DNA from 2 places in the Cellulosimicrobium composti genome. Region 2 is predicted to be linked to the other one. Evidence: predicted binding sites of a transcription regulator. Region 2 holds the regulator's gene; the other holds the start of a gene.

Region 1 (15,439 bases), on a different contig from region 2:
TCGTACACGCCGACGGGACGCGTGGTGGGGTCGGTGGCGCAGACGTCGTCCGCGCCGACGGTGGTCGTGGCGCTCGCGGGGGCGGCGAGCCCGACCGTCGTCAGAGCGACGGCGGCGAGCAGGGCGGTTCCGCGGGGGCGCGCGGGGTGCAGGCGCATGGTGTGGGCTCCAGGTCGAGTGCTTCGTCGGTTCGCTAGCGGTGCTGACTAACTCGCCGCAGGCGTCGTCGCCTGCGCCGCGGTCGTCGTGCCGTGCTCCGCGGACGTCGAGGAGCACGGCTAGTCGAGGCCAACCTAGAGGTTCGGCACCACGCCTTCCAAATCGCCTCCTGGTCCCTGGTGACGGCGGGCGTCGTCCGTCGGTCGCGCGGGCACCGACCGGCCCACGACGTTCGTGTGGGCGCCGCGACGTACCGTTGAGACATGCGTCCCGTGACCGATCTCCAGCGCGCCACCGCCCCGTTCGAGGTCATCTCCGAGTACGAGCCGTCGGGCGACCAGCCCACGGCGATCGCGGACCTCGCCCGCCGCGTCCGGGCGGGGGAGAAGGACGTCGTCCTGCTCGGCGCCACCGGTACCGGCAAGTCCGCGACGACCGCATGGCTGATCGAGGAGCTCCAGCGCCCGACGCTCGTCATGGCACCCAACAAGACCCTCGCAGCGCAGCTCGCCACCGAGTTCCGCGAGCTGCTGCCGAACAACGCGGTCGAGTACTTCGTCTCGTACTACGACTACTACCAGCCCGAGGCGTACATCGCGCAGACGGACACCTACATCGAGAAAGACTCGTCGATCAACGACGAGGTCGAGCGCCTGCGGCACTCGGCGACGAGCTCCCTGCTCACGCGGCGCGACGTCGTCGTGGTCGCGTCCGTGTCGTGCATCTACGGCCTCGGCACACCGCAGGAGTACGTGGACCGCATGGTGCGGCTCGACGTCGGCATGCAGGTCGAGCGTGACGACCTGCTGCGCCAGTTCGTCACGATGCAGTACACGCGCAACGACATGGCGTTCACGCGCGGCACGTTCCGCGTGCGGGGTGACACGGTCGAGATCATCCCCGTGTACGAGGAGCTCGCGGTCCGCATCGAGTTCTTCGGCGACGAGATCGAGAGCATCCAGACGCTGCACCCGCTGACGGGTGAGGTCATCCGCTCCGAGCCGAGCATCCACGTGTTCCCCGCGACGCACTACGTCGCCGGGCCCGAGCGCATGGAGCGCGCGATCTCGTCGATCGAGGCCGAGCTCGCGGAGCGGCTCGACGAGCTCGAGCGCCAGAACAAGCTCCTCGAGGCGCAGCGCCTGCGCATGCGCACCACCTACGACATCGAGATGATGCGCCAGATCGGCACGTGCTCGGGCATCGAGAACTACTCGCGGCACATCGACGGCCGCGAGTCGGGCTCGCCGCCGAACACCCTGCTCGACTACTTCCCCGAGGACTTCCTCCTCGTGATCGACGAGTCGCACGTCACCGTGCCGCAGATCGGCGCGATGTTCGAGGGCGACATGTCGCGCAAGCGCAGCCTCGTCGACCACGGCTTCCGGCTCCCGAGCGCGATGGACAACCGTCCGCTGCGCTGGGAGGAGTTCGTCGAGCGGATCGGCCAGACGGTCTACCTGTCGGCGACCCCCGGCGACTACGAGCTCTCGATGGCGGACGGCGTCGTCGAGCAGATCATCCGCCCGACGGGCCTCGTCGACCCGGAGGTCATCGTCAAGCCGACCACCGGGCAGATCGACGACCTTCTGCACGAGATCCGCGAGCGCGTCGAGCGCGACGAGCGCGTGCTCGTCACGACCCTGACCAAGAAGATGGCCGAGGACCTCACGGACTACCTGCTCGAGAAGGACGTGCGGGTCCGGTACCTGCACTCGGAGGTCGACACGCTGCGCCGCGTCGAGCTCCTGCGCGAGCTGCGCCTCGGCGAGTACGACGTGCTCGTCGGCATCAACCTCCTGCGCGAGGGTCTCGACCTGCCCGAGGTCTCGCTCGTCGCGATCCTCGACGCGGACAAGGAGGGCTTCCTGCGCTCGCCCAAGTCGCTCATCCAGACGATCGGCCGCGCGGCCCGCAACGTGTCCGGCGAGGTGCACATGTACGCGGACAAGATCACGCCCGCGATGGCCGCGGCGATCGAGGAGACCGAGCGTCGCCGCGAGAAGCAGATCGCGTACAACACCGAGCACGGGATCGACCCGACGCCGCTGCGCAAGCGCATCTCCGACGTGACGGACATGCTCGCGCGCGAGGACGTCGACACGGCCGAGCTCCTCGCGGGCGGGTACCGCCAGCCGGGCAAGGCGGCGAAGGGCAAGGCCCCGGTACCGGGCTCGCCCAAGGAGGGCGCGTCGTCGGGCAACCGCCTCGCGGGCGCGGCGGCGAGCGACCTCGCAGAGCTCATCCAGGAGCTCAGCGACCAGATGCACGCCGCCGCGGGCGAACTCCAGTTCGAGCTCGCGGCGCGGCTGCGCGACGAGATCTCCGGGCTCAAGAAGGAACTGCGCCAGATGCAGGCGGCCACGGCCTGAGGCCCGCCCGCCCCTGAGGGCGGCGCACGGGGTCCCCGGGCGGGGACGCGGCGGGGCGTCGTGGTGTCCGAGCGCGCCGCGCGGTGTCGAGCGCGAGGACCATGGCCTATGCTGGCTCCTCGTGTGAAGGGGAGTATTCCTCGTGCGGTGATGTCGTCATCACGGCCGGCGCAGTCGTCGGCCCGGTGTCACCGGTCCCACAACCATCAGCCCGCGTCCCGTGCGGGTGCGGGTGGCGGTGCGTGGCGGAAGAGACCTTCGGTACATCGTGCTCCCCACGTACCGGAGGAATCTTCATGGACGTACCCGTCTGGGTCTGGCTCGTCACCGTCTGCGTCATCCTCGCGATGCTCGCCGTGGACTACGTGGGGCACGTGCGCACACCGCACGCCCCGAGCCTGCGCGAGGCCACGTGGTGGTCCGCGGGTTACGTCGCCGTCGCGGTGCTCTTCGGCGCGGTCGTCTGGGCCGTGTGGGGGTCGACGTACGGCGGCGAGTACTTCGCCGGCTACATCACCGAGAAGAGCCTGTCGGTCGACAACCTCTTCGTCTTCGTCCTCATCATGACGAGCTTCCGCGTCCCGCGGCTGTACCAGCAGAAGGTGCTGCTCATCGGCATCACGATCGCGCTGGTGCTGCGGACGATCTTCATCTTCCTCGGCGCCGCGCTCATCGAGAACTTCAGCTGGGTCTTCTACGTCTTCGGCGCGTTCCTGCTCTACACGGCGTGGACCCAGGTCAAGGCCGGCTCCGGGCACGACGAGGAGTTCCACGAGAACGCCGCGCTGCGGCTGACGCGCCGCCTGTTCCCGACGACCGAGTCGTACGTCGAGGACCGGATGACGACGAAGGTCGACGGCAAGCGGTACATCACCCCGATGCTCATCGTGATGATCGCGATCGGCAGCGCCGACCTGCTGTTCGCGGTCGACTCGATCCCCGCGATCTTCGGCCTCACGCAGGAGACCTACCTCGTCTTCGCGGCGAACGCCTTCTCGCTCCTGGGCCTGCGCCAGCTCTACTTCCTCATCGACGGACTCCTCGACCGTCTGGTGTACCTCGCGTACGGCCTCGCCGCGATCCTCGGGTTCATCGGCGTCAAGCTCGTGATCCACGCGCTGCACACCAACGAGGTGCCGTTCGTCAACGGCGGTGAGCACATCACCGTCGTCCCGGAGATCCCGACCGCGCTGTCGCTCGGGTTCATCGTCGTCGTGCTCGCGATCACCACGGTCGCGAGCCTGGCCAAGGACCGCGCCGACCGCCGGCGCTCCGTCGAGAGCTCGGAGGGCTCGCACTGATGGTTCACGAGCTCCCGCTCTGGTTCGAGTGGGCGGCGCTGTCCGCGCTCGCCGTCCTGCTCCTCGTCGACCTGCTCGTCGTGGGGCGTCGTCCGCACGTCCCCTCGATGCGCGAGAGCGCGCTGTGGGTCGGCTTCTACGTCGCGCTCGCGCTGGTGTTCGGGGCGATCGTGGGTGCGGTCGGGGGAGCGGCACCGGCGGGCGAGTTCTACGCCGGGTGGCTGACCGAGTACAGCCTGTCCGTGGACAACCTCTTCGTGTTCGTCATCATCATGGCGAGGTTCGCGGTGCCGCGGGACCAGCAGCAGCGCGTGCTCATGGTCGGCATCATCGTCGCGCTCGTCCTGCGCGGCGGGTTCATCCTCGCGGGCGCGGCGATCATCGCGCAGTTCGTCTGGGTGTTCTACCTGTTCGGCGCGTTCCTCATCTACACCGCGGTCAAGCTCGTCGCGGGCGGGGACGAGCCCGAGGAGTACCGCGAGAACGGCGCGGTGCGCGCCCTGCGGCGCGTCCTGCCGCTCGGGACGCAGTACGACGGCGGCCGGCTGCGCACGGTCGAGGACGGCAAGCGCGTGTTCACGCCGCTCGTGGTGGTGTTCCTCGCGATCGGGAGCACGGACCTGCTGTTCGCGTTCGACTCGATCCCGGCGATCTTCGGTCTCACGCAGGACCCCTTCATCGTGTTCACGACGAACGTGTTCGCGCTCATGGGCCTGCGCCAGCTCTACTTCCTGCTGGGCGGGCTGCTCGAGCGGCTCGTCTACCTCCCGATCGGCCTGGCGGTGATCCTCGGGTTCATCGGGGTGAAGCTCATCCTCGAGGCGCTGCACGAGAACACGCTGCCGTTCCTCAACGGTGGCGAGCACCTCGACGCCGTGCCGACGGTGCCGATCTGGCTGTCGCTCGTCGTCATCGTCGGGGCGCTCGCGGTGACCACGGTCGCGAGCCTCCTGCGCACGCGCGCGGCGCACGCGCGGGACGAGCAGGACCATCCGGCGGACGCTCCCGTCGCGTCGTCCGCGGCGGACGCCGCGGACGGCTCGGGCGACGCGTCGGACGACGAGCCGGTCGAGGTGCCGCACGACGACCCGGGCACCGGCGAGGTGACGCCGACCTGGGGCTCGCGTCCGCAGGACGACGGGGCGCGCTGACGACGGACCGCGCGGACCGCGGCGGGCTGACGGCGGGCGTGCCGACGGCGGGCGCCGGCGACGCGTCAGGCGCGGTCGGCCCAGTCGCCGATGACCGGCGACCACGGCCGGACCGCGCGCTCGGCCACGAGCCCGGCGCGCGCGAACGGGTCCTCGTCGAGCACCGCGGCGACCGCGGCGGGCGTCTCGCCGTCCAGCACGAGCAGCGCCCCCGCGGGCGCGCCCTCGTGGGCGGGCAGCGGGCCGGACGCGAGCAGCGTGCCCCGCTCGTGCAGGCCACGCAGGAACGCGCGGTGCTCGGGGCGCAGCGCGTCGAGGTCGGCGGCGCGGTCGGCGTAGACGTAGGTGACGGCGTGGATCGGCATGAGGGTCAGTGAACCAGCCCGGCCCGGCCCGCGGTCGCCGGGTCCGCGCCTCGGTCGTCCGGACGGCCCACCCTCGGTGCTGCGGCTACCAGCCTCGCTCGCGCCACGCGCCGAGGTGGGGCCGCTCGGCGCCGAGGGTCGTGTCGTCGCCGTGGCCCGGGTAGACCCACGTCGCGTCGTCGAACCGGTCGAAGACGCGCTCGGTCACGTCGGTGAGCAGACGGTCGAAGCGCGCCGGGTCGCGGTCGGTGTTGCCGACGCCTCCGGGGAACAGCGAGTCGCCGGTGAAGAGGTGCACGCGCCCCGCGACGGCCTCCGGCTCGCGCACCGCGCCCGGCTCGCGGTAGGCGAGCGCGACGGAACCCGGCGTGTGGCCGCGCAGGGCGACCACCTCGAGCGTGAGGTCGCCGACCTGCAGGACGTCGCCGTGCCCGACCCGGCGCGCGACGTGCACGCCGGTCGCGGCCGCCACGGCGTCGGCGTCGGGGTCGCCGACCGCGACCGCCGCACCCGTGCCGGCGGCGACCGCGGCGAGCGCCCGGGAGTGGTCGGCGTGGCGGTGCGTCGTGACGACGAGGTCGAGGCGCGCCGACGGCGAGCCCTCGCGCACGAGCGCGAGCACGTCGTCGGGCGAGTCCGCGGCGTCGACGAGGACCTGGGCGCCCGTGCGGCGGCACGTGAGGAGGTAGACGTCGTTCGCGAGCGGCCCGACCGCGAGCTTGCGGATCTCGACGGCGTCGAGGCGCCGCAGGTCGCTCGGGCCGCCCACGACGACTCGTCCGGTGTACGTCATGGCGTCAGTGTGCCGCGTCCGGCGACGGCCCGAGGACCCGACGTGCGCCTGCGGTGAGCGTTCGCCGGGGGAGCGGCGAAGGTGACGTCGAACACCTGTGCGAATGTCGGTGGTCGGTCGTACGATGCTTCGGTGAGCAATCGCCTCGTCATCTCCGGTGCCCGCGAGCACAACCTGCGCAACGTCGACCTCGACCTCCCGCGGGACCGGCTCATCGTCTTCACGGGGCTCTCCGGCTCGGGCAAGTCGTCGCTCGCGTTCGACACCATCTTCGCGGAGGGCCAGCGCCGCTACGTCGAGTCGCTGTCCGCGTACGCGCGCCAGTTCCTCGGCCAGATGGACAAGCCCGACGTGGACTTCATCGAGGGCCTGTCGCCCGCGGTGTCGATCGACCAGAAGTCGACGAACCGCAACCCGCGGTCGACCGTCGGCACCATCACCGAGGTGTACGACTACCTGCGCCTGCTGTTCTCGCGCGCGGGCACGCAGCACTGCCCGGTGTGCGGCGAGCGCGTCACCGCGCAGACGCCGCAGCAGATCGTCGACCGCCTGCTCGAGCTGCCCGAGGGCACGCGCTACCAGGTGCTCGCGCCGGTCGTGCGCGGGCGCAAGGGCGAGTACTCCGAGCTCTTCAAGGAGCTGCAGACCAAGGGCTTCGCGCGCGCCCGCGTCGACGGCGAGGTGCGCACGCTCACGGACGTGCCCGCGCTCGAGAAGAAGCTCAAGCACGACATCGAGGTCGTCGTCGACCGCCTCGTCGCGCGCGAGGGCGTGCAGCGCCGCCTGACCGACTCGGTCGAGACCGCGCTCGGCCTCGCCGGCGGTCTGGTCGTCGTCGAGCTCGTCGACGCCGACCCGGACGACCCGGCGCGCGAGCGCCGCTTCTCCGAGAAGCGCGCGTGCCCCAACGACCACGAGCTCGCGCTCGACGAGATCGAGCCGCGCACGTTCTCGTTCAACGCTCCCTACGGGGCGTGCCCCGAGTGCACGGGCATCGGCTTCCGCCTCGAGGTCGACCCGGACCTCGTGATCCCCGACGAGGAGAAGTCGCTGCGCGAGGGCGCGGTCGCGCCGTGGGCGCAGATCTCCTCGGAGTACTTCGAGCGCGTGCTCACGGCGCTCGCGGACGACCTCGGGTTCTCGATGGACACGCCGTGGCGTGCGCTGCCCGAGCGGGCCAAGAAGGCCGTGCTGCACGGGCAGAACCACCAGGTGCACGTGCGGTACAAGAACCGCTGGGGCCGCGAGCGGCAGTACTCGACGGGTTTCGAGGGCGTCATCACGTTCCTCGAGCGCCGCCACACGGAGACCGAGTCCGAGTGGTCGAAGGAGAAGTACGAGGCCTTCATGCGCGAGGTCCCGTGCCCCGTGTGCCAGGGTGCGCGCCTCAAGCCCGAGGTGCTCGCGGTCAAGGTCGGCGGCAAGTCCATCTGGGACGTGTGCCGCCTGCCGCTGCGCGAGGCCGCGGCGTTCCTCGGTTCGCTCGAGCTCGGGGCGCGCGAGCGCGCGATCGCGACCGAGGTGCTCAAGGAGATCCACGCGCGGCTGGGCTTCCTCCTCGACGTCGGGCTCGACTACCTGTCGCTCGAGCGTCCCGCGGCGACGCTGTCCGGCGGCGAGGCGCAGCGCATCCGGCTCGCGACGCAGATCGGCTCCGGCCTCGTCGGCGTGCTCTACGTGCTCGACGAGCCGAGCATCGGGCTCCACCAGCGCGACAACCGCCGTCTCATCGAGACGCTCACGCGCCTGCGAGACCTGGGGAACACGCTCATCGTCGTCGAGCACGACGAGGACACCATCCGCACGGCGGACTGGGTCGTGGACATCGGCCCGGGCGCGGGCGAGCACGGCGGCCGCGTCGTGCACTCGGGCGACTACGCGGGCCTCCTGGAGGCCCCCGAGTCGGTGACGGGCGCGTACCTCTCGGGCCGGCGCAGCATCCCGCTGCCGGCGCAGCGCCGCCCCGTCGACCCGGCGCGCCAGGTGAAGGTCGTCGGCGCGCGCGAGCACAACCTCACGGGCATCGACGTGAGCTTCCCGCTCGGCACGTTCACCGCCGTCACGGGAGTGTCCGGCTCCGGCAAGTCCACGCTCGTGAACTCGATCCTCTACACCGTGCTCGCCAACGAGCTCAACGGCGCGCGCCAGGTGGCCGGCCGGCACACGCGCGTCACGGGGCTCGAGCACCTCGACAAGGTCGTGCACGTCGACCAGGGGCCGATCGGACGCACGCCGCGGTCGAACCCCGCGACGTACACGGGCGTGTGGGACCACGTGCGCAAGCTCTTCGCGGAGACGACCGAGGCCAAGGTCCGCGGGTACACGCCGGGCCGCTTCTCGTTCAACGTCAAGGGCGGCCGCTGCGAGGCGTGCTCGGGCGACGGCACGCTGAAGATCGAGATGAACTTCCTGCCCGACGTCTACGTCCCGTGCGAGGTGTGCCACGGCGCGCGCTACAACCGCGAGACGCTCGAGGTGCACTTCAAGGGCAAGACCGTCGCCGACGTGCTCGACATGCCGATCGAGGAGGCCGCGGAGTTCTTCGCCGCGGTGCCGGCGATCTCGCGGCACCTCAAGACGCTCGTCGAGGTCGGTCTCGGGTACGTCCGCCTCGGTCAGCCGGCGCCGACGCTCTCGGGCGGCGAGGCGCAGCGCGTCAAGCTCGCGAGCGAGCTGCAGAAGCGCTCGACGGGCCGCACGATCTACGTGCTCGACGAGCCGACGACGGGCCTGCACTTCGAGGACATCCGCAAGCTGCTCGGCGTGCTCCAGTCGCTCGTCGACAAGGGCAACAGCGTCCTCGTGATCGAGCACAACCTCGACGTCATCAAGAGCGCGGACTGGGTCGTGGACATGGGCCCCGAGGGAGGCTCTGGCGGTGGCACGGTCGTCGCGGAGGGCACGCCCGAGCAGGTCGCGCGCGTCGAGGCCAGCCACACGGGGCGCTTCCTCGCGGAGATCCTCGACCAGCACGACCCCGTGCCGGTCGGGACCGCCCCGGCGGCGTCCGCGCCGGCTCCCGCGGCGAAGGGCGCGAAGGGCAAGGGCCGCTCCGCGGCGGCACGCCGGGCGACGGACGAGAAGCCGAAGGCCGGCGCGCGGCGCAAGGCCTCGGCGGCGTAGCGTCCCCGGCCGCCGTCGAGCTGGCGTCCGGGGCCGCCGGAGCGCGTCAGGCGGCGGCGCGTCGCGCGGGCGCCGGCTCCACGAGCACGCGGAAGTTCACCGAGCGTGCGATGAAGCAGTGGTCGTGCGCGCGCTGGTGCAGCGTGGCGAGCGACTCCTCGTCCGTCCCGGGGCCGTCGTCGACCACGACGCGCGGGTGGAGCGTGACGTCGGTGAACTGCCCCTCGCCGCCCGACTCGACGCGCATCGTGCCGGTGGCGTCGTCGACGTACTCGCGCACGACGACGCCCGCGGCCGCCGCGAGGTGGAGGAACCAGAGCATGTGGCACTGGGAGAGGCTGACGACGAACAGCTCCTCGGGGCTGAAGCGCTCCGGGTCGCCCCGGAACGCGGGGTCGGACGACCCGGGCAGCGGGGGCCGACCCGGCAGGAGGACGTCGTGGTCGCGGCTGTACGACGTGTAGGCGGCCGTGCCCTTGTCGCCCGCGCCGGTCCAGCGGACGGTGGCGGTGTACCCGTGCTGTGCGCTCATGGCCGTCACCCTAACGGGCGGTGACGCCCGTCACACCGAAATTCGCCCGTGCCCGCGGACCCGGTTCCGGGGCTCGACCCGCCGCCGCGACGTCGGTGGCCTGACCTAGGCTGGAGACCATGGCTGACCCCGCGACGTACCGCCCTGCGCCGGGGGAGATCCCCACCTCGCCGGGCGTCTACCGGTTCCGTGACGCGCACGGTCGCGTGATCTACGTCGGCAAGGCCAAGAACCTGCGGGCGCGCCTGTCGAGCTACTTCCAGGACGTCGCGAACCTGCACCACCGCACGCAGACCATGGTGACGACCGCGGCCTCGGTCGAGTGGACGGTCGTCGGGACCGAGGTCGAGGCGCTGGCCCTCGAGTACACGTGGATCAAGGAGTTCGACCCGCGGTTCAACGTCAAGTACCGCGACGACAAGTCCTACCCGTACCTCGCCGTGACGATGGGGGAGGAGTTCCCGCGCGCCCAGGTGATGCGCGGGGCGAAGCGCCCCGGCACCCGGTACTTCGGCCCGTACGGCCACGCGTGGGCGATCCGCGAGACGCTCGACCTGCTGCTGCGCGTCTTCCCCGTGCGCACGTGCTCGGCCGGCGTGTTCAAGCGCGCGCACCAGACGGGCCGGCCCTGCCTGCTCGGCTACATCGACAAGTGCTCCGCGCCGTGCGTCGGGCGGATCACGCCCGAGGACCACCGGGCGCTCGCGGAGGACTTCTGCGACTTCATGGCGGGGGACACCCAGCGCTTCGTGCGCCGGCTCGAGCGCAAGATGAACGAGGCGGCCGCGGCGATGGAGTACGAGGCCGCGGCGCGCCTGCGCGACGACATCGCGGCGCTCCAGCGCGCGACCGAGAAGAACGCGGTCGTCCTCGCGGACGGCACGGACGCGGACGTGTTCGCGCTCGTCGGCGACGAGCTGGAGGCCGCCGTGCAGGTGTTCCACGTGCGCGGCGGGCGCATCCGCGGTCAGCGCGGCTGGATCGTCGAGAAGGTCGAGGACGTCACGGACGCGGAGCTCGTCGAGCACCTGCTCCAGCAGGTGTACGGCGCGGCCGAGGAGGCGATCGCGGCGGACGCCGGCGCGCGCTCCGGCCGTGCGGGCGCGCGCGACGCCGTGCCGCGCGAGGTGCTCGTCCCGGTCCTGCCGCCCGACACCGACCAGGTGACCACGTGGCTCTCGGGCCTGCGCGGCGCGCGCGTCGACGTGCGCGTGCCCCAGCGGGGCGACAAGAAGGAGCTCGCCGCGACGGTCCGCGCCAACGCGGAGCACGCGCTCGCGCTGCACCGCACGCGCCGCGCGGGCGACCTCACGACCCGCAGCCAGGCGCTGCGCGAGATCCAGGAGGCCCTCGACCTCGAGTCGGCGCCGCTGCGGATCGAGTGCTACGACGTCTCGCACAACCAGGGCACGTACCAGGTCGCGTCGATGGTGGTCTTCGAGGACGGCCTCGCGCGCAAGAGCGAGTACCGGCACTTCACGGTGCGCGGCCCGGACGGCGACGGCGCGGCGGACGACACCGCGGCGATGTACGAGGTCATCACGCGCCGGTTCAAGCGCTACCTGGCCGACCGGTCGCGCTCGGGCGAGGTCGAGCTCGACCTCGAGGCGGACGACGTCGCCGACGCCTCCGACGCCGCGGGGCGCCGGGCCGAGCGCGCCGCCGAGGCCGCGGGCTACGTCCCGCGCAGCGGCGAGGTCGACGCCGACGCGCCCACCGACCGGCGTGCGCGGTTCGCGTACCCGCCGAACCTCGTCGTCGTGGACGGCGGCCCGCCCCAGGTGGCCGCCGCCGCCCGCGCGCTCGAGGACCTCGGGATCGACGACGTCGCGCTGTGCGGTCTCGCCAAGCGCCTCGAGGAGGTCTGGGTGCCCGGGGAGGAGTACCCGGTCATCCTGCGCCGCTCGTCCGAGGGGCTGTACCTGCTCCAGCGCGTGCGCGACGAGGCGCACCGGTTCGCGATCGCGCAGCACCGCAGGCAGCGCAGCAAGGGCATGACGGCGTCGGCGCTCGACGACGTCCCCGGGCTCGGCCCGGCGCGCAGGACGGCGCTGCTCAAGCACTTCGGGTCGCTCAAGCGGCTGCGCGCCGCGAGCGTCGACGAGATCGCGAGCGTGCGGGGCATGGGCGAGCGCACGGCGCAGGCCGTGGTCGCCGCGCTGGGCGGCGCGGCCGAGCAGGCCGCGCCCGACGCGTCCGGTGCCGCCCAGGACACTCCGGCGGGCGACGGGGCCACGGCCCGCGCGTGAGCGGCTGGCATGCTGGTGCCATGACCTCGGAGCCGACCCCGGACCTCAGCCCGCAGGCGTCCTCTGCCCGCGTGCCGGAGCCCTCCCCGATCACCGTCCCCAGCGGCATCCCCGCCATCGAGGCCGCGACGCCCGCGCCCGAGTCCCGCGACCCGGAGGTGCTCATCATCACGGGCATGTCCGGCGCCGGGCGCACGCGCGCGGCGGCGGTGCTCGAGGACCTCGACTGGTACGTCGTCGACAACCTGCCGCCGCGCATGATCGTCCCGCTCGTCGACCTCATGACGCGCTCCGGGTCGGCGCTCGAGCGGATCGCGGCCGTCGTCGACGTGCGCGGGCGCGAGTTCTTCACCGACCTCGTCGAGGTGCTCGACCACCTGCGCCAGATCGGCGTCTTCTACCGGATCCTGTTCCTCGACGCGTCCGACGAGGTGCTCGTGCGCCGGTACGAGCAGGTGCGGCGCCCGCACCCGCTCCAGGGGGAGGGGCGGATCCTCGACGGGCTCGGGGAGGAGCGCCGCCTCCTCGCGAGCCTCGAGGAGCGCTCCGACGTCGTCATCGACACCTCGGAGCTCACCGTGCACGACCTCGCGCGCGAGGTGCGCGCCGCGGTCGCCGACGGCACGCCCGAGACGCTGCGGATCAACGTCGTCTCGTTCGGGTTCAAGTACGGGCTCCCGCTCGACGCGGACCACGTCGTCGACGTCCGGTTCCTCGCCAACCCGTACTGGATCACCGAGCTGCGCCACCTCACCGGTCGCGACGCCCCGGTGCGCGACTACGTGCTCGGCCGGCCCGGGGCCCTCGAGTTCGTCGACCGGTACGTCAGCGCGCTCGAGCCGGTGCTGGCCGGCTACCTGGGGGAGGAGAAGCGCTACGTGACCATCGCCGTGGGCTGCACGGGCGGCAAGCACCGCTCCGTCGCGATCAGCGAGGCCATCGCCGCCCGCCTGCGCGCGCAGGGCCAGCGCGTCATCGTCACGGCACGGGACCTCGGCAAGGAGTGAGCGACGTGGTCGCCAAGCGCAACCCCGCGGTCGTCGCCCTCGGCGGCGGGCACGGGCTGTCGGCGAGCCTCTCGGCGCTGCGCCTCATGTCCGACCGTCTCACCGCGGTCGTCACGGTCGCCGACGACGGCGGCTCGTCGGGGCGGCTGCGCGCCGAGCTCGGCGTCCTGCCGCCCGGCGACCTGCGCATGGCGCTCGCGGCCTTGTGCGACGACTCGGAGTGGGGCCGCACCTGGAGCTCGCTGCTCCAGCACCGGTTCACGTCCGAGGGCGACCTCGACAACCACGCCGTGGGGAACCTGCTCATCGTCGCGCTGTGGGAGCTGCTCGACGACCCGGTCGCCGGGCTCGACTGGGTCGGCAAGCTCCTGGGCGCGCGGGGGCGCGTGCTCCCGATGGCGTCCGTGCCGCTGCGCATCGAGGCCGACGTGCGCACGGGCGACGCCCTGGAGACGGTCGTCGGGCAGAGCCGCGTCGCGGTCACCCACGGGCGGATCGAGCAGCTGCGCCTCGTGCCCGCCGACCCGCCCGCGTGCCCCGAGGCCGTGCAGGCCGTCGAGGACGCGGACTGGGTCGTGCTCGGCCCGGGCTCCTGGTTCTCGTCCGTCATGCCGCACCTGCTCGTGCCCGAGCTCGCGCGCGCCCTGCACGAGACGCCGGCGCGGCGCTGCGTCACGCTCAACCTGTCGAGCGAGACGGGGGAGACGTACGGGCTGTCCGCGACGGACCACCTCGAGGCGCTGCACAAGCACGCGCCGGGACTGCGGATCGACGCCGTCGTCGCGGACCCGTCGGCGGTGGAGGACACCGAGCAGCTCGCCGACGCCGCGGCGCGCATGGGCGCGCGCCTGCTCCTGCGCCAGGTCCGGCGCGGCGACGGCACCCCGCGGCACGACGCGCTGCGGCTCGCCGCGGCGTACCGCGACGTGTTCGACGACTTCCTCGGCGACGTCGGCTCGCGCGCGCGCTGAGCCGTCCGACAGGGCACGACGGGGCCCGCGGCGGTGGTCGGTCCGCCGCCGCGGTGCGCCGTCATCGGTGGCAGGATGTCCCGCATGGCGCTCACGGCACAGGTGAAGGACGAGCTGGCTCGGCTGCGGGTGGACAAGACGTCGTGCCGCAAGGCGGAGGTCTCCGCGATGCTCCGCTTCTCGGGCGGGTTGCACCTCATCTCGGGCCGCGTCGTCATCGAGGCGGAGCTCGACACCGCGATCGCCGCGCGCCGCCTGCGCGAGACCATCGCGGACGTCTACGGGCACACGAGCGAGCTCATCGTGGTGTCCGCCGGCGGGCTGCGCAAGAGCAGCCGGTACGTCGTGCGCGTCGTGCGCGACGGCGAGTCCCTCGCCCGCCAGACGGGTCTGCTCGACCAGCGTGGCCGGCCCGTCCGCGGGCTGCCGCCGCAGGTCGTCTCGGGCGGCGTCGAGGAGGCCGAGGCCGCCTGGCGCGGCGCGTTCCTCGCGCACGGCTCGCTCACCGAGCCGGGACGCTCGTCCGCGCTCGAGATCACGTGCCCGGGCCCCGAGGCGGCGCTCGCGCTCGTGGGCGCGGCGCGCCGCCTGGGCGTCTCGGCGAAGTCCCGCGAGGTGCGCGGCGTCGACCGCGTCGTCATCCGCGACGGGGACGCGATCAGCGCGCTCCTCACGCGGCTCGGCGCGCACGAGGCGGTGCTCGTGTGGGAGGAGCGTCGCGCGCGGCGCGAGGTCCGCGGGACCGCGAACCGGCTCGCCAACTTCGACGACGCGAACCTGCGCCGCTCGGCGCGCGCCGCGGTCGCCGCGGGCGCGCGGGTCGAGCGGGCGTTCGAGATCCTCGGCCCCGACCTGCCCGACCACCTCCGCCAGGCGGGCGAGCTGCGGCTCGCCCACAAGCAGGCGTCGCTCGAGGAGCTGGGCCAGCTCGCCGACCCGCCGCTGACCAAGGACGCCGTCGCCGGCCGCATCCGGCGACTGCTCTCGACGGCGGACAAGCGCGCCGCCGAGCTCGGGATCCCCGACACGGAGGCGGGCCTGAGCCCCGAGCTGCTCGACCTGTGACGGTCGGGGCCCGCGCCCGCACCCGCCCGAGCGGCACGCGCCACGCTCGACCCGTTCCGGCGCGTCCCCGTGCCGCTCCGATGCCTGGACGTCACGCACCGGCGGGACGATGGTCCCGAGGCGTGGGATCCAGGTCACATGCTGGCGTGGTGTTGGTATAGGCTCGGATGCGTCAGGTGACAACGACGTGCTCCTTCGCTGACACCCCTCGTGGGCGTGGGTGGTCCCGGCTGTCGCCGTGACGATCCCGCGGGCACGGAGGGTGCTGTGCCGGGATCCGGGCAGCGGGGCACGAACGCCATCACCACCTGCGTACGACGGCGTACGTGATCGTTCGGCATCAACCGTGTG
Region 2 (15,439 bases):
CGCGGTGTCGTCGCCGGTCGCGACGTACGCGCGCACCGCGACCTCGGCGTCGAGCAGCCCGACGTAGGCCGCGTCGGCCTCGGTCACGGCGTCGAAGAACGGGCCGGTGACGTCGTGCTGGAGCGTGAGCACGCGTGACAGGGCGACGGCCGACGTCGCGAGGACGCCCAGCAGGATCACTCCGGCGACGACGAGCGCCCAGCCGAGGCGTCGCCGCAGGGTCGGCGCGCGTCCGACGCGCGCCCCCTCCGCCGGCCCGCTCACCGCGCCCACTCCTCGGAGTCCGCGAGCGTCGCGGTGCGCTCGCCCGGCGACGCCTCGTCGCCGCCCCAGCCGAGGACGAGGAGCGCCGCGTCGTCCGCGAGGGGGCCGCCGTGCAGGTCGCGCACCGAGCGGAAGACGCGTTCGACGACCCCCTCGACGCCCTGCTCGAGCGCGCGGTCCACCGCGCGGCGCAGCCCCTCGACCCCGACGCGCTGCGGGCGCTCGCGCGATCCGCCCCGGCCTCCCGGCCCCGCGACGGTTGCCTCGACGAGCCCGTCCGTGTAGAGCATGAGCGCCCACCGCTCCCCCAGCTCGACCGTCTGGGAGGTCCACCCGCCCGAGACGGGGATGCCGAGGGCGCGGCCCCGCGCGGTGGGCGTGATCTCCGACGCGACGTCCCGCAGCAGCAGCGGCGCGAGGTGGCCCGCGAGGTAGACCTCCGCGGTGCGCCGGTCCGCGGAGATCACGACCTGGCACAGCGTGACGAAGACCTCGGGTCGCGAGCGCTCGGGCACGAGCACGCGCTCGAGCAGCGGCAGGATCCCCTCGGGCTGGGTGTCGCTGAGCACGATCGTGCGCCACGCGGTGCGCAGCGTGGCCCCGAGCGCCGCCTCGTCGGGGCCGTGCCCGGCGACGTCGCCGATGACGCACAGCACCGTCCCGTCGGGGCGCTCGACGGCGTCGAAGAAGTCGCCGCCGAGCAGGCCGTTCCCGCCGGGGACGTAGCCGACCATGACGTCGAGGCGGTCGTCCTGCACGAGCGGGGTCGGCAGGAGCGCGCGCTCGAGCCGCGCCGTCTCGGCCGCGCGCACCTCGCTGCGGTACAGCGCGCGCTGCTGCTCGACGGACATGCGGCGCTGGACGGCGTAGCGCACCGACCGGCCGAGCAGGTCGCCGTCGACCTCGCCCTTGACGAGGTAGTCGTCGGCACCCGCGGCGACGGCCTGGACGCCGAGGTCGATGCCCGAGTGCCCGGTGAGGACGACGAGCGCCGGGGGGTGCGCGCCCGCGCGCAGGCGCTCGACGGCCGACAGCCCGACCGAGTCGGGCAGCCCGAGGTCGAGCAGGACGCAGTGGACCTGGCGCGAGACGAGCGTCTCGAGCGCGGCGTCGAGCGTGGTCGCGCGGTGCAGGTCGACCGTGAGGTCGCCGTCCGAGAGGAGCTCCTCGACGAGGAGCGCGTCCCCGTCGTCGTCCTCGACGAGGAGGATGCGCAGCTCGTCCGTGGGGTCGAGCACGGCACGCTCGGAGTACGGCTGGCCGGCCGCCCGGGCTTCGTCGCCCCGCCCCGAGGGTCGCGCGGGGACCTGGCCTCCGGTCCCGGTCACGACGCCCGCTCCCCTCTGGTCGTCATGGGCCACGATCCTAGCGGCAGGCGCGCGTCGGTCCCGGTCAGGGCGGCGAGACGCGCCGGTGGCCGCGTCCCGCGCCGGGGCCCGCGTACGCCATAATGGACGGCCGTGCCGGCGGCGCGACGCGGGGTCGAGGAAGGGACAGCGTGGGACGCAAGGACGAGCTCCGGCTCGAGCAGGAGGTCGTGGACACCCTCTACGCACGCCTCGACGAGCTCCGGGCGGCCGCCCGGACGCGGCTCGACGAGGTCCGTCGCTCCGGGCCGTCGGGCTCGCCGCAGAACCGCAGCGAGCGGGACGCGTTCGCGACGCTGTACGAGGACCGCGTGGCCCAGCTCGACGCCGTCGAGGACCGCCTCGCGTTCGGCCGACTCGACCTGGACGACGGCGCGCGCCGCTACGTCGGCCGCATCGGCCTGACGGACGCCGAGCACTCGAGCCTCCTCACCGACTGGCGCGCGCCCGCCGCCCAGGCGTTCTACCGCGCGACGGCGGCCCACCCGGACGGGGTCGTGCGACGCCGGCACCTCGTCACGCGCGGGCGCGAGGTCACGGGGCTCGAGGACGAGCTGCTCGACCTCGACGCGCCGGAGGCCGTGACGGGAACGACGCTGTCGGGCGAGGGCGCGCTCCTCGCCGCGATGGCCGCCGGGCGCACGGGTCGCATGGGCGACATCGTCGCGACGATCCAGGCCGAGCAGGACGCGATCATCCGGTCGAGCCTCACCGGGGCGCTCGTCGTCCAGGGCGGCCCCGGCACGGGCAAGACGGCGGTCGCGCTGCACCGCGCCGCCTACCTCCTCTACGCGCACCGACGGGTCCTCGAGCGCTCGGGCGTCCTGCTCGTCGGCCCGAGCCACTCGTTCCTGCGCTACATCGACCAGGTCCTGCCGTCGCTCGGCGAGACCGGGGTCGTCAGCACGACGATCGCCGACCTCCTCCCGGGCGTCGTCGCCGACGGCGAGGAGGACCCGCGCGCGGCGCAGGTCAAGGGCCGGGCGGTCATGGCGCGCGTGGTCCGGCGTGCCGTGCGGGCGCGCGAGCGCGTCCCGGCCGCCGACGTGCCCGTGCGACTCGACGGTCACGACCTGCTGATCCGGCGCCGCGACGTCCGCGACGCGATCGCGAAGGCCCGGCGCACCCACAAGCCGCACAACCTCGCGCGCGTGACCTTCGTGCGCGAGATGCTGTCGCGGCTCGCCGAGCAGTACGGCCGCCAGCTCGGCGAGCCCCTCGTGGGCGAGGACCGCGCGCTCGTGCTCGAGGACCTGCGCTCGCACCGGGACGTGCGCGTCGCGCTCAACCTCGCGTGGCTGCCGCTCACCCCGGAGCGCCTCGTCGAGGACCTGTGGACCAAGCCGCACCGCCTCGCCGAGGCCGCGCCGGAGCTGTCCCCGCAGGACCGGCGCCTGCTCGAGCGCCCCAAGGGCTCGCCGTGGACGCCGGCCGACGTGCCGCTGCTCGACGAGGCCGCCGAGCTGCTCGGCGAGGACGACCAGGCCGAGCGCGCCGAGGCCGCCGCGCGCGCCGCGCAGCGCGCGCAGGACCTGGAGTACGCGCGCCAGGTGCTGGAGTCGTCGGGCGCGGGCGGCGGGATCGTCGGCGCCGACGTGCTCGCCGAGCGGTTCGCGGCGAGCGGCCCCCGGCTCACCACCGCCGAGCGCGCGGCGCAGGACCGCACCTGGACCTACGGCCACGTCGTCGTGGACGAGGCGCAGGAGCTCTCGGCGATGGCGTGGCGCATGCTCGTGCGCCGGTGCCCCACGCGCTCGTTCACCGTCGTCGGCGACGTCGCCCAGACGTCGTCGCTCGCCGGCGCACGGTCGTGGCAGGGCATGCTCGACCCCGTCTTCCACGACGCGTGGCGCCTCGCCGAGCTCACCGTGAACTACCGGACGCCGGCGTCCGTCGCGGACGCCGCGCGCCGCGCCGCGCTCGCCGCCGGGCTCCCCGTCTCGCCCCTGACGTCGGCGCGCGACGTGCCCGACGCCCTGCGCGTCGTCGAGGTGGCGCCCGGCGACCTCCACGCGGGGGTCCGGGCCGAGGTCGACGCCGCGCGCGCCGAGTTCGTCGCCGCGGAGTCGGGTCGCGTCGCCGTCGTGGCGGCCGCCGCCGCGACCGCGGACCTGCGCACGGCGCTCGACCTCGCGGACGCGGGCCCCGACGCGCCCGTCGTGGTGCTCGACCCGGTGCAGGTCAAGGGCCTCGAGTTCGACGCCGTCGTGCTCGTCGAGCCCGCGCAGGTCGCGACGGGCCGCTCCGGCGCGTCCGACCTGTACGTGGCCATGACGCGCCCGACGCAGCGCCTCGTCGTCGTGCACGCCGCCCCGCTCCCCGCGGGCGTCGCGCCGGCGCGCGCGGAGAGCGGCGCGCCCGCGAGCGCCTGACGCCACGGTCCGCGGGGCCGTTCACCTCGTCCCGAGGGTCAAGACCCGTTTGGTCCAGGCCGTGGAACGGGCGCACCATGGGTGCGTGCTACGCGCCCTTCTCCTGGAAAACCTGCACCCCCTCGCCGCCTCGAACCTCGAGGCCGCGGGCATCGACGTCACCGTCCGCACCGGGGCCCTCGACGAGTCCGAGCTGATCGAGGCGCTCGACGGCGTCCACCTGCTCGGCATCCGGTCCAAGACGAACGTCACCGCGAAGGTGCTCGAGAACGCCCCCGACCTGGTGGCGCTCGGAGCCTTCTGCATCGGCACCAACCAGATCGACCTGCGGTCCGCCGCGGCCCAGGGCGTCGCGGTGTTCAACGCGCCGTTCCAGAACACGCGCTCCGTGGTCGAGCTCGCGCTCGCCGAGATCATCGCGCTCACGCGCCGCCTCACCGAGCGCGACCGCGCGCTGCACGAGGGCCGCTGGGACAAGTCCGCGGAGGGTGCGCACGAGGTCCGCGGCCGCACGCTGGGCATCGTCGGGTACGGCAACATCGGCACGCAGCTCTCGGTCGTCGCGGAGAACCTCGGCATGTCCGTCGTCTTCTACGACACGGCCGAGAAGCTCGCGCTCGGCAACGCGCGCCGCATGGACACGCTCGACGAGCTCCTGGAGCAGGCGGACGTCGTCACGCTGCACGTCGACGGGCGCCAGGGCAACGCGGGCCTGTTCGGCGCGAAGCAGTTCGCGCGCATGCGGCCCGGCGCGATCTTCCTCAACCTCTCGCGCGGGTTCGTCGTCGACTACGGCGCGCTGCGCGAGGCGATCGTCGAGGGCCGCGTCGCGGGCGCCGCCGTCGACGTGTTCCCGCACGAGCCCAAGCGCAAGGGCGACGCGTTCGACTCCGAGCTGCGCGGGCTGCCGAACGTCATCCTCACCCCGCACATCGGCGGCTCGACCGAGGAGGCGCAGGAGGCGATCGGGCAGTTCGTGTCCGCCAAGCTGCGCGACTACCTGACGACCGGCTCGACGACGCTCAGCGTGAACCTGCCGAACCTCGCGCTCGAGCAGACGACGGGCATCACGCGCATCACGCACCTGCACCGCAACACCCCCGGTGTGCTCGCCGCGGTCAACGCGACGCTCGCCGAGCACGGCACGAACATCGAGGGCCAGCTGCTCGCGACGCGTGGCGAGATCGGCTACGTCGTCACCGACGTCGGCTCGCGCGTCGAGCCCGCCGTCATCGAGGCGCTCGCCGCGATGGAGCAGACCATCGCCCTGCGCATCCTCGACTGATCGCCGCGAGCGCCTTCGCCGCGTGCCACCCGGTGCGCGCGGCGAAGGTCCTCGCGCGGCGTGACCTTCGCCGCTGCGCGGCCCCGCGGCGCGGTGCCACGATGGAGCATGACCGGATACACGCACGACGGGCCGCAGATCCTTGATGCCGACGCGTCGTGGGACCTCGTGGAGGGGACCCACGTCGCACGCCTCGCGGTGAGCGTGGGGGGCGAGCCGGACATCTACCCCGTGACCGTGCGCGCGCACGCGCGCACCCTCGCGTTCCGGACCGTGCCGGGCACCAAGCTCGCCACGATCGCGACCAACCAGCGCGTCGCGCTCGAGTGGGACGCCGTGGACGACGACGGCGCCTGGAGCGTCGTGGCGCGCGGCACGGCGCACCGCCTGCGCACCGAGCACGAGCTGGACGCGCTGGGCGTCGACACCGAGCCCCTGGCGCCGCTCGTGGACGTCCCGACCGAGGACTGGGTCGTCGTCGAGGCCACCGAGCTCACCGGGCGACGCTTCACCCTCGCGGAGTCGTAGCGGACGCGCGTCGTCCGGCCGCCCCCGCGGGGACGACCGGACGACGGGAGCCGGTCTCAGCCGGACTTGCGGCGGAACGTGCGCTGGACGGGACCCACGGTCTCCGAGCCGTGGACGGACCCCGTGTTGGTGTCGCCGTCGGCCGTGCGGTGGCGCGCGGCGTTCTTCCGGTCGAGCGCCTCGCGGAACTTCGCCTTGGCCTCGTCGGTCGGTGCGGTGTCTGCCGCGGATCGCTGCTGGTCGGACGCCATGGCGGTCTCCTCGTCGATGGGGAAAGCTCGGTCGTGCCCCCTGCGGTCGCCCCACGAGCGGCACCCCGCCAGCCTCCCCCACCCGGGCACGCCGCGCCACCTCTTTGCCGTGGCCGCCCCTCCCGGACGAGCCGTTCGCGGTGGGCCGACCTCGGGGGCTCGGGTAGCGTCGACCTGTGCCGCTCGACCCTCCTGACGCCCCCGCCCCCTCGCCCGCCGATCCCTCCGCGCGACGCCGCGCGCTGCCGCACCGCCGTCTCGGCCGCAGCGGGCTGCGACTGCCGACGATCTCGCTCGGGCTCTGGCAGAACTTCGGCGAGGCGGACCCGCAGGCCACCCAGCGCGAGATCGTGCTGCACGCGGTCGAGCGGGGCGTGACGCACCTCGACCTCGCGAATAACTACGGCCCGCCCGGCGGCGCCGCCGAGGAGTCGATGGGCCGCCTCGTCGCGCGCGAGCTGCGCCCGGTCCGCGACGAGCTCGTCATCACCACCAAGGCCGGCTACCGCATGGGTCCGGGCCCCTACGGCGAGGGCGGCTCGCGCAAGTACCTGCTCTCGTCGCTCGACGCGTCGCTGCGCCGGCTCGGCCTCGACCACGTCGACATCTTCTACTCCCACCGCTTCGACCCGACGACGCCGCTCACCGAGACCGTCGGCGCGCTCGCCACGGCGGTGCGCTCGGGACGCGCGCGGTACGCGGGCATCTCCTCGTACTCCGCTCGGCGTACGCGGGAGGCGCTCGAGGTCGCCGCCCGGCTCGGCGTCGACCTCGTCGTCACCCAGGTGTCGTACTCGATGCTCAACCGGTGGGTCGAGGAGCCCGACCCGCACGACCCCGCGGGGGCGTCCGTCCTCGACGTCGCGGGCTCCGAGGGGCTCGGGGTCGTCGCGTTCTCCCCGCTCGCCCAGGGCATGCTCACCGACCGGTACCTCGACGGCGTGCCCGCGGGGTCGCGCGCTGCGCGGGGCGGACCCTTGCGGCAGTCGTTCCTCTCGGAGGAGAACCTGGGGCACGTGCGGCGCCTTCACGCGCTCGCGCGCGAGCACGGCCGGAGCCTCGCCACGACGGCGATCCTCTGGGCGATGCGCGACGAGCGGGTCACCTCGGTGCTGCTCGGCGCGAGCTCGACGCAGCAGCTCGACGACAACCTCGCGGCGCTCGACGCGCCCGCGCTCTCACCGGAGGAGGTCGCCGCCGTGGAGGCGCTCCCCGCCGACGCGGGCATCAACATCTGGGCGTCGAGGTCGAGCGACCTGTGAGCCGGCCCGCGGTCCCGGCGCGGCGTCAGCCGAGCGGTGCGGCGTCGCGGTCCGCCGCCACCTCCGGGTCGGCGGACGTGCCGCGGCTCGCCGCCGACTCGCGCTCCTCCCGCTCGACGCGCAGCGACGTGATCGCGCTCTCGAAGTCCTCGAGCGAGTCGAACGCCTGGTAGACGCTCGCGAAGCGCAGGTAGGCGACCTCGTCGAGCTCACGCAGCGGACCGAGGATCGCGAGGCCGATCTCGTACGCGTCGAGCTCGGCGCTGCCGCTCGCCCGGATCGTCTCCTCGACGCGCTGCGCCAGCACCGCGAGGTCGTCCTCGTTGACCGGTCGGCCCTGGCACGCCTTGCGCACGCCGTTGACGATCTTCTCGCGCGAGAACGGCTCGGTCACGCCCGAGCGCTTGACGACGGACAGGCTCGCGGTCTCGATGGTGGTGAAGCGCCGGTTGCACTCGGGGCACTGACGGCGCCGTCGGATCGAGGACCCGTCGTCGGACGTGCGCGAGTCGACGACGCGGGAGTCCGCGTGACGGCAGAACGGGCAGTGCATGGCGGGCTCCTCCGCGGGTCGCGCCGACAGGTCGGCGCGACGAACGTATGCCGTCGCGGCCGGGCCGTGCAACACGCTCGCGTGCGACGTGCGTCTCGCCCGCGCTACCCCTCCTCGACGGGGAGGAGGAGCTTCTGGCCCGCCTGGACGCCGGACGACGACAGCCCGTTGAGCTCCACGAGACCGCTGACGACGTCGCGAAGGTCCTCTCCCGGGGCCGCGACGCCCTGCGCCAGCTCCCAGAGCGTCTCGCCCGAGCTCACGACGTGCACCCGGACCTCGACGGGCTCGCCGGGCCCGCTCGCGACGGCGACGCCCACGCGCGCGGCGAGCACGAGGACCAGGGCTGCGAGCAGCACGAGGACGACACGGCCGCGCCGCGTGAGCCGCAGCGGCGCCTCGTCGTGCCGCGCGCGCTCCGTGCGGCCGCTCGCGAGGGCGACCGGCCCCGCCATGATTCCCACCGCCTGCATGTCTCCTCCGTCCCGACCGCGAGCCCGATCGCCTTCCCCGGTCGATCGGACCCGCCGCCCGTCGCGTGCGGCGCCCGACCCATGGTCGAACACCTGTACGTAGAACATCTGTACGAAGGTCTATCACGAACGACCGACAGAGTCGAGACATGCTCGAACAGGTGTTTGATTCGTGTCGCAACCTCCCCTAGCCTGGGGTCAGGTCGGTTCGCCGGACATGTCCGCTCGGACCTGGGGAGACGACCGAGGGCCCGGGGCGCACGCCCCGGGGTGGGGTGGCCGCGGGCACGCGTTGCGCCGGCGGCCCGCGACGGACGAGGGCGGAGCGACCATGGCGGGACGAGGCACGGACAGCGCACGAGGGCTCGCCGAGGTGCGCGAGCTCCCGGACGGCTCGGCGGGCGGCGACGGGCTCACGCCGCGCCAGCGGCTCGTGCTCGAGACCATCCGCGCGTGCGTCGAGCAGCGCGGCTACCCGCCGAGCATGCGCGAGATCGGCGAGGCCGTCGGCCTCACGAGCCCGTCCTCCGTGAAGCACCAGCTCACGACGCTCGAGCGCAAGGGCTTCCTGCGCCGCGACCCCAACCGGCCGCGCGCGATCGAGGTCGTCCAGCCGGACGACTCCCGGCGGGCGACGCCCCTCTCGGTCGCCGGCACCGCGCCCGAGCCCGCGTACGACGAGTCCCGCCCCGCGCCGTCGTACGTCCCGGTCGTGGGCCGCATCGCGGCCGGTGGCCCGATCCTCGCCGAGCAGGTCGTCGAGGACGTGTTCCCCCTCCCCCGCCAGCTCGTCGGCGACGGCGAGCTCTTCCTCCTGCGGGTCCAGGGCGACTCGATGGTCGACGCGGCGATCTGCGACGGCGACTGGGTCGTCGTGCGGCGCCAGCCGGTCGCCGAGAACGGCGAGATCGTCGCGGCGATGATCGACGGCGAGGCCACGGTCAAGAGCCTGCGCCGCGCCGACGGCCACGTGTGGCTCATGCCGCACAACGCCGCGTACGACCCGATCCCGGGCGACGACGCCCAGGTGCTCGGGCGCGTCGTCTCGGTCCTGCGCAGCCTGTGAACCGGCACGGCCTCTGAGGGCGCGAGAGCCGGGTGGTCGGCGGACCACCCGGCTCTCGTGTCCTCGGGCCCCGTGCCGCCCTCGCTCGGGCCGGGCCGCCGTCGCGCCCGCGCGGGGTCAGAGCCCGAAGCGTCGTGCGACGGCGCGCAGCGACTCCGCGGACGCGCGCAGGCCCGCGAGCTCGTCGTCCGCGAGCGGCACCCCCACGCGCTCGACGGCCCCGCGCCGATCCACGAGGGTCGGCAGGGAGAGGCACACGTCCTCGAGGCCGTAGGCGCCGTCGAGGAGCGTCGAGACGGGCAGGACGCGGTGCTCGTCGTCGAGCACGGCCTCGATGATGCGCGTCCCCGCGAGCCCGACCGCGTAGTTGGTCGCACCCTTGCCCTCGATGATCCGGTACGCCGACTGCACGACCTCGCGCGCGATGTCGTCGCGGACGTCGGCCGTGAGCGGTCCACGGCCTGCGATGCCCTGCCACTCGAGCAGCGGCACGCCGCCGATGGTCGCGGAGCTCCACAGGGGGATCTCGGTGTCGCCGTGCTCCCCCGCGATGTACGCGTGGACGTTCTGCACCGCCACGCCGCAGTGCTGGGCGACGAGGAAGCGCAGTCGCGAGGAGTCGAGGACGGTCCCGCTGCCGAAGAGCTGCGACGGCGGCAGGCCGGAGAACTTGAGCGCCGCGTACGTGACGATGTCCACGGGGTTGGTGACCATGACGTAGACCGCGTCGGGCGCGACCTCGACGAGCCCGGGCAGGATCGTGCGCATGAGGCCGATCGTGCCCTCGGCGAGGTCGAGCCGCGTCTGCCCGGGCTTCTGCTTGGCGCCCGCGGTCACGACCACGACGTCGGCACCCGCGCACACCGCGACGTCGTCGGAACCCTCCACGCGCGCCATCGGCATGAACTGGATCCCGTGCTGAAGGTCGAGCACCTCGGCCTCGACCTTCGCACGGTTGACGTCGAGCAGCGCGACCGTGCGCGCCGCCCCGCGCATGAGGGCCGCGTACGCGAGCGTCGACCCGACCGCGCCCGCGCCGACGATGGCGAGCTTCGTGGTGCGGGCCCCGCCTCCCGGACCGCCCGTGGTCGCGCCGCCGGTGCCCTGCGGGGACGTGCTCGTCGTCATCTCGCCTCCGTGAAGTCGCTGGAAGGCCTCAGCCTAGGGCGGCGAGGCGACGGAGCGCACCAGCGGCGACGTCGCGGTCGGTCGTCTGCCAGAACGGGGGCATCGACCGGGTGAGGAACGTGCCGTACCGGGCGGTGACGAGGCGCGGGTCGAGGACCGCGACCACGCCGCGGTCCTCCGTGGAGCGCACGAGGCGACCGGCGCCCTGCGCGAGCAGGAGCGCGGCGTGCGTCGCGGACACCTGCATGAACCCGTTGCCGCCGGCCGCCTCGACCGCGCGCGCCCGCGCCGACTTCACGGGGTCGTCCGGGCGCGGGAACGGGATGCGGTCGATGAGGACGAGCGAGCACGAGGGGCCGGGCACGTCGACCCCCTGCCAGAGCGAGAGCGTGCCGAACAGGCACGTGGCGGGGTCGGCGGCGAACTCCCGCACGAGCGTCGGGAGCTGGTCGTCGCCCTGGCACAGGACCGGCACGTCGAGCCGCTCGCGCATCGCCTCGGCCGCCGCGACGGCGGCGCGGCGCGACGAGAACAGCCCGAGGGTGCGCCCGCCGGCGGCCTCGACGAGCGTCGCGATCTCGTCGAGCTGGTGCTCCGTCGCGGCCTCGCGCCCGGGGGTCGGCAGCCGCTTGGCGACGTAGAGGATCCCCTGGCGCGCGTAGTCGAACGGGCTGCCGACGTCGATCCCGCGCCAGCGCGGCGCCTCGTCGTCACCGGTTCCTGTCGCGCCGAGGCCGAACGTGCGCGCGACCGCGTCGAAGCTCCCGCCGAGCGCGAGCGTCGCGGACGTGAAGACGCCCGTGCGCTCGGCGAGGAGGTGCGTGCGGATGAGGCCCGCGACGCCGAGCGGTGCGGCGTGCAGGCGGCTCGCGCCCTCGCCGAACCGGTCGGCCGTCCAGCCGCCCTCGCCGGGCCGCGAGCACCAGAGCACGTCGTGGCCCGTCGGGTCCGCGGCCATGCGCTCGGCGACCTCGAAGAGCTGGAGCATGGTCGACTGCGCCATCTTCAGCCCGCTGTCGGGCTGCGCGGGCTTCGTCACGCCCGTCTCGGGCTTGAGGGACGACAGGACCTCGCGCGCCGCGTCGCGCACCGCCGCGACCGCCGCGCGCGCCCCGTCCGGGAGCCCCTCGGGGAACCGCTCCGCCGGCAGCGCGCCGACGACCGTCCCGAACGCCGCGGAGGCCGCGTCGAGCGCGTCCGTCGTCACCCCGCCGTGGCGGCGCGCGAGACGTGCCGCGCTCTCGATCGCCGGGACGGACAGGTCGACGGTCGCGGCCGCGGTCACGCGGTCGGCGAGCTCGTGCGCCTCGTCGACGACGAGCACGTCGTGCTCGGGCAGCACCCCGGGCGACCCCATCGCGGCGATGCCGAGCATCGCGTGGTTCGTCACGACGACGTCCGCCTCGCGCGCGGCGGCGCGCGCCTTCTCGGGGAAGCACTCCGCGAGGAGCGGGCAGCGCTGGCCGAGGCACTCGAGCGCCGTGACCGAGACCTGCCGCCACGCCTTGTCGCTGACGCCGGGCACGAGGTCGTCGCGGTCGCCCGTCGACGTCTCGTCCGCCCACTCGCGCAGACGCACGACCTGCTCGCCGAGGGCCGCGGCGCTCGTCCCGCCGCGCGCCGCCGGGTGGTCGGCCGCGCCCGCGGACTCGCCCGGCAGGTCGAAGAGGGTCGGCTCGTCCGTCGGGTAGCCGCCCGCGATCTTGTGCACGCACAGGTAGTTGTGCCAGCCCTTGAGGAGCGCGATGGACGCCGGCCGCGGGAGACGGTCCGCGACGGCGTCGGCGACGAGCGGCAGGTCCCGGGTGATCACCTGGCGTTGGAGGGCGAGCGTCGCCGTCGAGACCACGACGCGCTCGTCGGTCGCGACGGCGTGCCGCACGGCGGGGACGAGGTAGCCGAGCGACTTCCCGGTGCCGGTGCCCGCCTGGACGACGAGGTGCTCGCCGCCCTCGATCGCCTCGACGACGGCGCGGGCCATCGCGTGCTGGCCCTCGCGCCGCGCCCCGCCGAGACGCGAGACGGCGACGTCGAGGAGCGCGTCGACGTCGGGCACCGTGCCCGGCGCGGCGCCCGGTGCGTCGTCGTCGAGGGTGTCGGGCGCGGGAGCCGGGCGGGTGGAGGGGGGCACCCGTCGAGTCTACGGTCGGGCGCCCACCCGCCGGCGGACCTGTGGACGGCCCGGCCCCGGTGCGGCACGACCCCGCGCGGGGCGTGCCGCGCGGGGTCGTGGGACGGCGGGCGTCAGCCCTGCGCCGCGGCGCCGACGAGCTCGGTCGCGAGCGCCTGGGCGACGCGGCCGCGCAGGAGCGTGCCCTCGGGCGTGTGCTCCTCGTGGTCGATCTCGCCCTCGGTGTGGACGCGGTGCACGAGGTCGCCGCGGCTGTAGGGCACCACGAGGTCGATCTCGACGTCCGGGCGGGGGAGCTCGTGCGCGATGAGCTCGCGCAGGTGCTCGATGCCCTCGCCCGTGTGCGCCGAGACGACGACGGTGCGCCGCTCGCGCAGCCGGATCCGCGCGATCGTCTCCGGGTCCGCGACGTCCGCCTTGTTGAGGACGATCACCTCGGGCACGTCCTCGACGCCGGGGATCCCGGCGAGGACGTGGCGCACGGCCGCGATCTGCCCCTCGGGGTCGGGGTGCGACGCGTCGACCACGTGGAGCAGCAGGTCGGCGTCGCCGACCTCCTCGAGCGTCGAGCGGAACGCCTCGACGAGCTGGTGCGGCAGCGCGCGGACGAACCCGACCGTGTCGGCGAGCGTGTAGACGCGCCCGTCCTCGGTGCGCGTGCGGCGCACCGTCGGGTCGAGGGTCGCGAACAGCGCGTTCTCGACGAGCACTCCCGCGCCGGTGACGGCGTTGAGCAGGCTGGACTTGCCCGCGTTCGTGTAGCCGGCGATCGCGACGGACGGGACGGCGTGCCGCTTGCGCGACGCGCGCTTGGTCTCGCGCCCGGGTGCCATCGCCTGGATCTCGCGGCGCAGCTTCGCCATGCGGTTGCGGATGCGCCGACGGTCCAGCTCGATCTTCGTCTCACCGGGACCGCGCGAGCCCATGCCCGCGCCGGCGCCGCCGACCTGGCCACCGGCCTGCCGGGACATCGACTCGCCCCACCCGCGCAGGCGCGGGAGGAGGTACTCGAGCTGGGCGAGCTCGACCTGGGCCTTGCCTTCCCGGGACTTCGCGTGCTGGGCGAAGATGTCGAGGATGAGCGCGGTCCGGTCGATGACCTTGACCTTGACGATGTCCTCGAGCGCACGGCGCTGGGACGGTGCGAGCTCGCCGTCGACCACGACGGTGTCCGCGCCGCTGGCGGCGACGACGTCGGCGAGCTCGGCGGCCTTGCCCGAGCCGAGGTAGGTGCCCGGGTCCGGCTTCGCGCGGCGCTGGATGACGCCGTCGAGCACCTGGGACCCGGCCGTCTCGGCGAGCGCCGCGAGCTCGCGCAGCGAGATCTCGGCCTCCTCGGCCGTCGAGGGCGCGCCGTCCTCGCGCGGGTCGGAGCCGGGGCTCCAGATCCCGACGAGCACGACCTTCTCGAGGCGCAGCTGCCGGTACTCGACCTCGGTGACGTCCTCGAGCTCGGTCGACAGCCCGGCGACGCGGCGCAGCGCGCTGCGCTCCGCGAGGTCGAGCTGCTCGCCGTCGTGCTCCGCGTGGACCGTGCCGCCCTCGGCACGCGCCGTGCCGGCCCGCGCGAGCACCCGTGCCACGACGTCGCTCGCGATGTCCCGCGTCGCGCCGGTCGGCTCGTCCTGAGCCGAGGTGGGGTTCGTGGGGGTGTCCGCAGGGGTTGGGCTCATGTGCCGCCTTCCGTCGGGTCCGGGCGCGCGTGCGCCCTCCAGGACAACAAGCGTGGCACGCGAGATCGTCCCGGTGCCAGCCGATAAGGCGTGCGGGCCCGCGCCGGGACCCGGTCGCCGGGCGCGCCCGCGTAGGATCGGCCGACGTGACCGAGGACCAGGACCGGGCCGTCGAGCCCCCGCACGACGACGCGCAGGACCACTACTTCACCGCGCGGCCGGCGTCCGCGGCCGAGCGCCGCACGATCTCGGTGCGGCTCGCGGGGCGCGACGTCGAGGTCGAGGTCGCGTCCGGCGTCTTCTCCCCCGGGCGGCTCGACCTCGGCACGCAGGTCCTGCTGCGCACCGCGCCAGCGCTCGACGACGTGCTCGCCACCCGGGCGGGCGGCGGGCCCGCGCACGTGCTCGACCTGGGGTGCGGGTGGGGCCCGATCGCCCTGACGATGGCGCTCGAGGCGCCGGGGGCGACGGTGTGGGCCGTGGACGTCAACGAGCGCGCGCTCGACCTCGTGCGGCGCAACGCGCAGCGCCTCGGCCTGGCCAACGTGCGGGCGGTCGTCCCCGACGAGGTGCCGGACGACGTCCGGTTCGCGGCGCTGTGGTCGAACCCGCCGATCCGGGTCGGCAAGGACGTGCTGCACGCGATGCTGCTGCACTGGCTCCCGCGCCTCGCGCCGGGCGCGAGCGCGCACCTCGTCGTGCAGCGCAACCTCGGCTCCGACTCGCTCCAGCGCTGGCTCGCCGAGGCGCTGCCCCCGCTGCTGCCGGGCGCGACGGTCGGACGCGCCGCGAGCGCGAAGGGCTTCCGCGTGCTCGAGGTCGTCGCGCCGTCCTGACGCGCTCGGCGCCTCAGGCGTGCGCCCGGTCGCCGTCCGCGGCGCCGGTCGCGACCACCTCGCCGCTCTCGTCCTCCTCGCCCTGCGGGGCGGGGTCGACGGCGCCCTCGGGCTCCGCCGTCCCGGGAGCTCCCGGGACGAGCGCCGCGAGGTCCACCTCGCCGGAGTACACGAGCTCGGCAGGACCCGCGAGCTCGACGCGGTCGCCCTCGAGCGCGCGGACGCGCACGGTGCCGCCGGGGACGTCGAC

Evidence for each region. The regulator LexA, encoded in region 2, represses DNA repair genes until DNA is damaged. The targets are predictions, from matches to a motif close to TCGAACANNTGTTCGA.
Region 1: the regulator LexA is predicted to act here: its motif matches at 6,229-6,244, upstream of uvrA (excinuclease ABC subunit UvrA).

Annotation. Positions count from the first base shown of each region.
Region 1 covers NZ_JAAFAN010000001.1:129,573-145,011, forward strand. The annotation lists gene GYH36_RS00540 (choice-of-anchor A family protein) at 1-158, opposite strand, end outside; gene uvrB (excinuclease ABC subunit UvrB) at 423-2,531, shown strand; gene GYH36_RS00550 (TerC family protein) at 2,828-3,832, shown strand; gene GYH36_RS00555 (TerC family protein) at 3,832-4,983, shown strand; gene GYH36_RS00560 (YciI family protein) at 5,049-5,348, opposite strand; gene GYH36_RS00565 (MBL fold metallo-hydrolase) at 5,434-6,141, opposite strand; gene uvrA (excinuclease ABC subunit UvrA) at 6,274-9,264, shown strand; gene GYH36_RS00575 (OsmC family protein) at 9,311-9,796, opposite strand; gene uvrC (excinuclease ABC subunit UvrC) at 9,916-12,045, shown strand; gene rapZ (RNase adapter RapZ) at 12,066-13,052, shown strand; gene GYH36_RS00590 (gluconeogenesis factor YvcK family protein) at 13,049-14,023, shown strand; gene whiA (DNA-binding protein WhiA) at 14,108-15,088, shown strand.
Region 2 covers NZ_JAAFAN010000040.1:12,098-27,536, reverse strand. The annotation lists gene GYH36_RS12450 (sensor histidine kinase) at 1-264, opposite strand, end outside; gene GYH36_RS12445 (PP2C family protein-serine/threonine phosphatase) at 261-1,592, opposite strand; gene GYH36_RS12440 (HelD family protein) at 1,715-4,003, shown strand; gene serA (phosphoglycerate dehydrogenase) at 4,089-5,288, shown strand; gene GYH36_RS12430 (pyridoxamine 5'-phosphate oxidase family protein) at 5,397-5,816, shown strand; gene GYH36_RS12425 (DUF5302 domain-containing protein) at 5,873-6,067, opposite strand; gene GYH36_RS12420 (aldo/keto reductase) at 6,244-7,329, shown strand; gene nrdR (transcriptional regulator NrdR) at 7,355-7,882, opposite strand; gene GYH36_RS12410 (LysM peptidoglycan-binding domain-containing protein) at 7,987-8,355, opposite strand; gene lexA (transcriptional repressor LexA) at 8,687-9,421, shown strand; gene GYH36_RS12400 (L-lactate dehydrogenase) at 9,539-10,549, opposite strand; gene GYH36_RS12395 (ATP-dependent DNA helicase) at 10,578-12,680, opposite strand; gene hflX (GTPase HflX) at 12,794-14,353, opposite strand; gene GYH36_RS12385 (class I SAM-dependent methyltransferase) at 14,500-15,189, shown strand; gene dapF (diaminopimelate epimerase) at 15,203-15,439, opposite strand, start outside.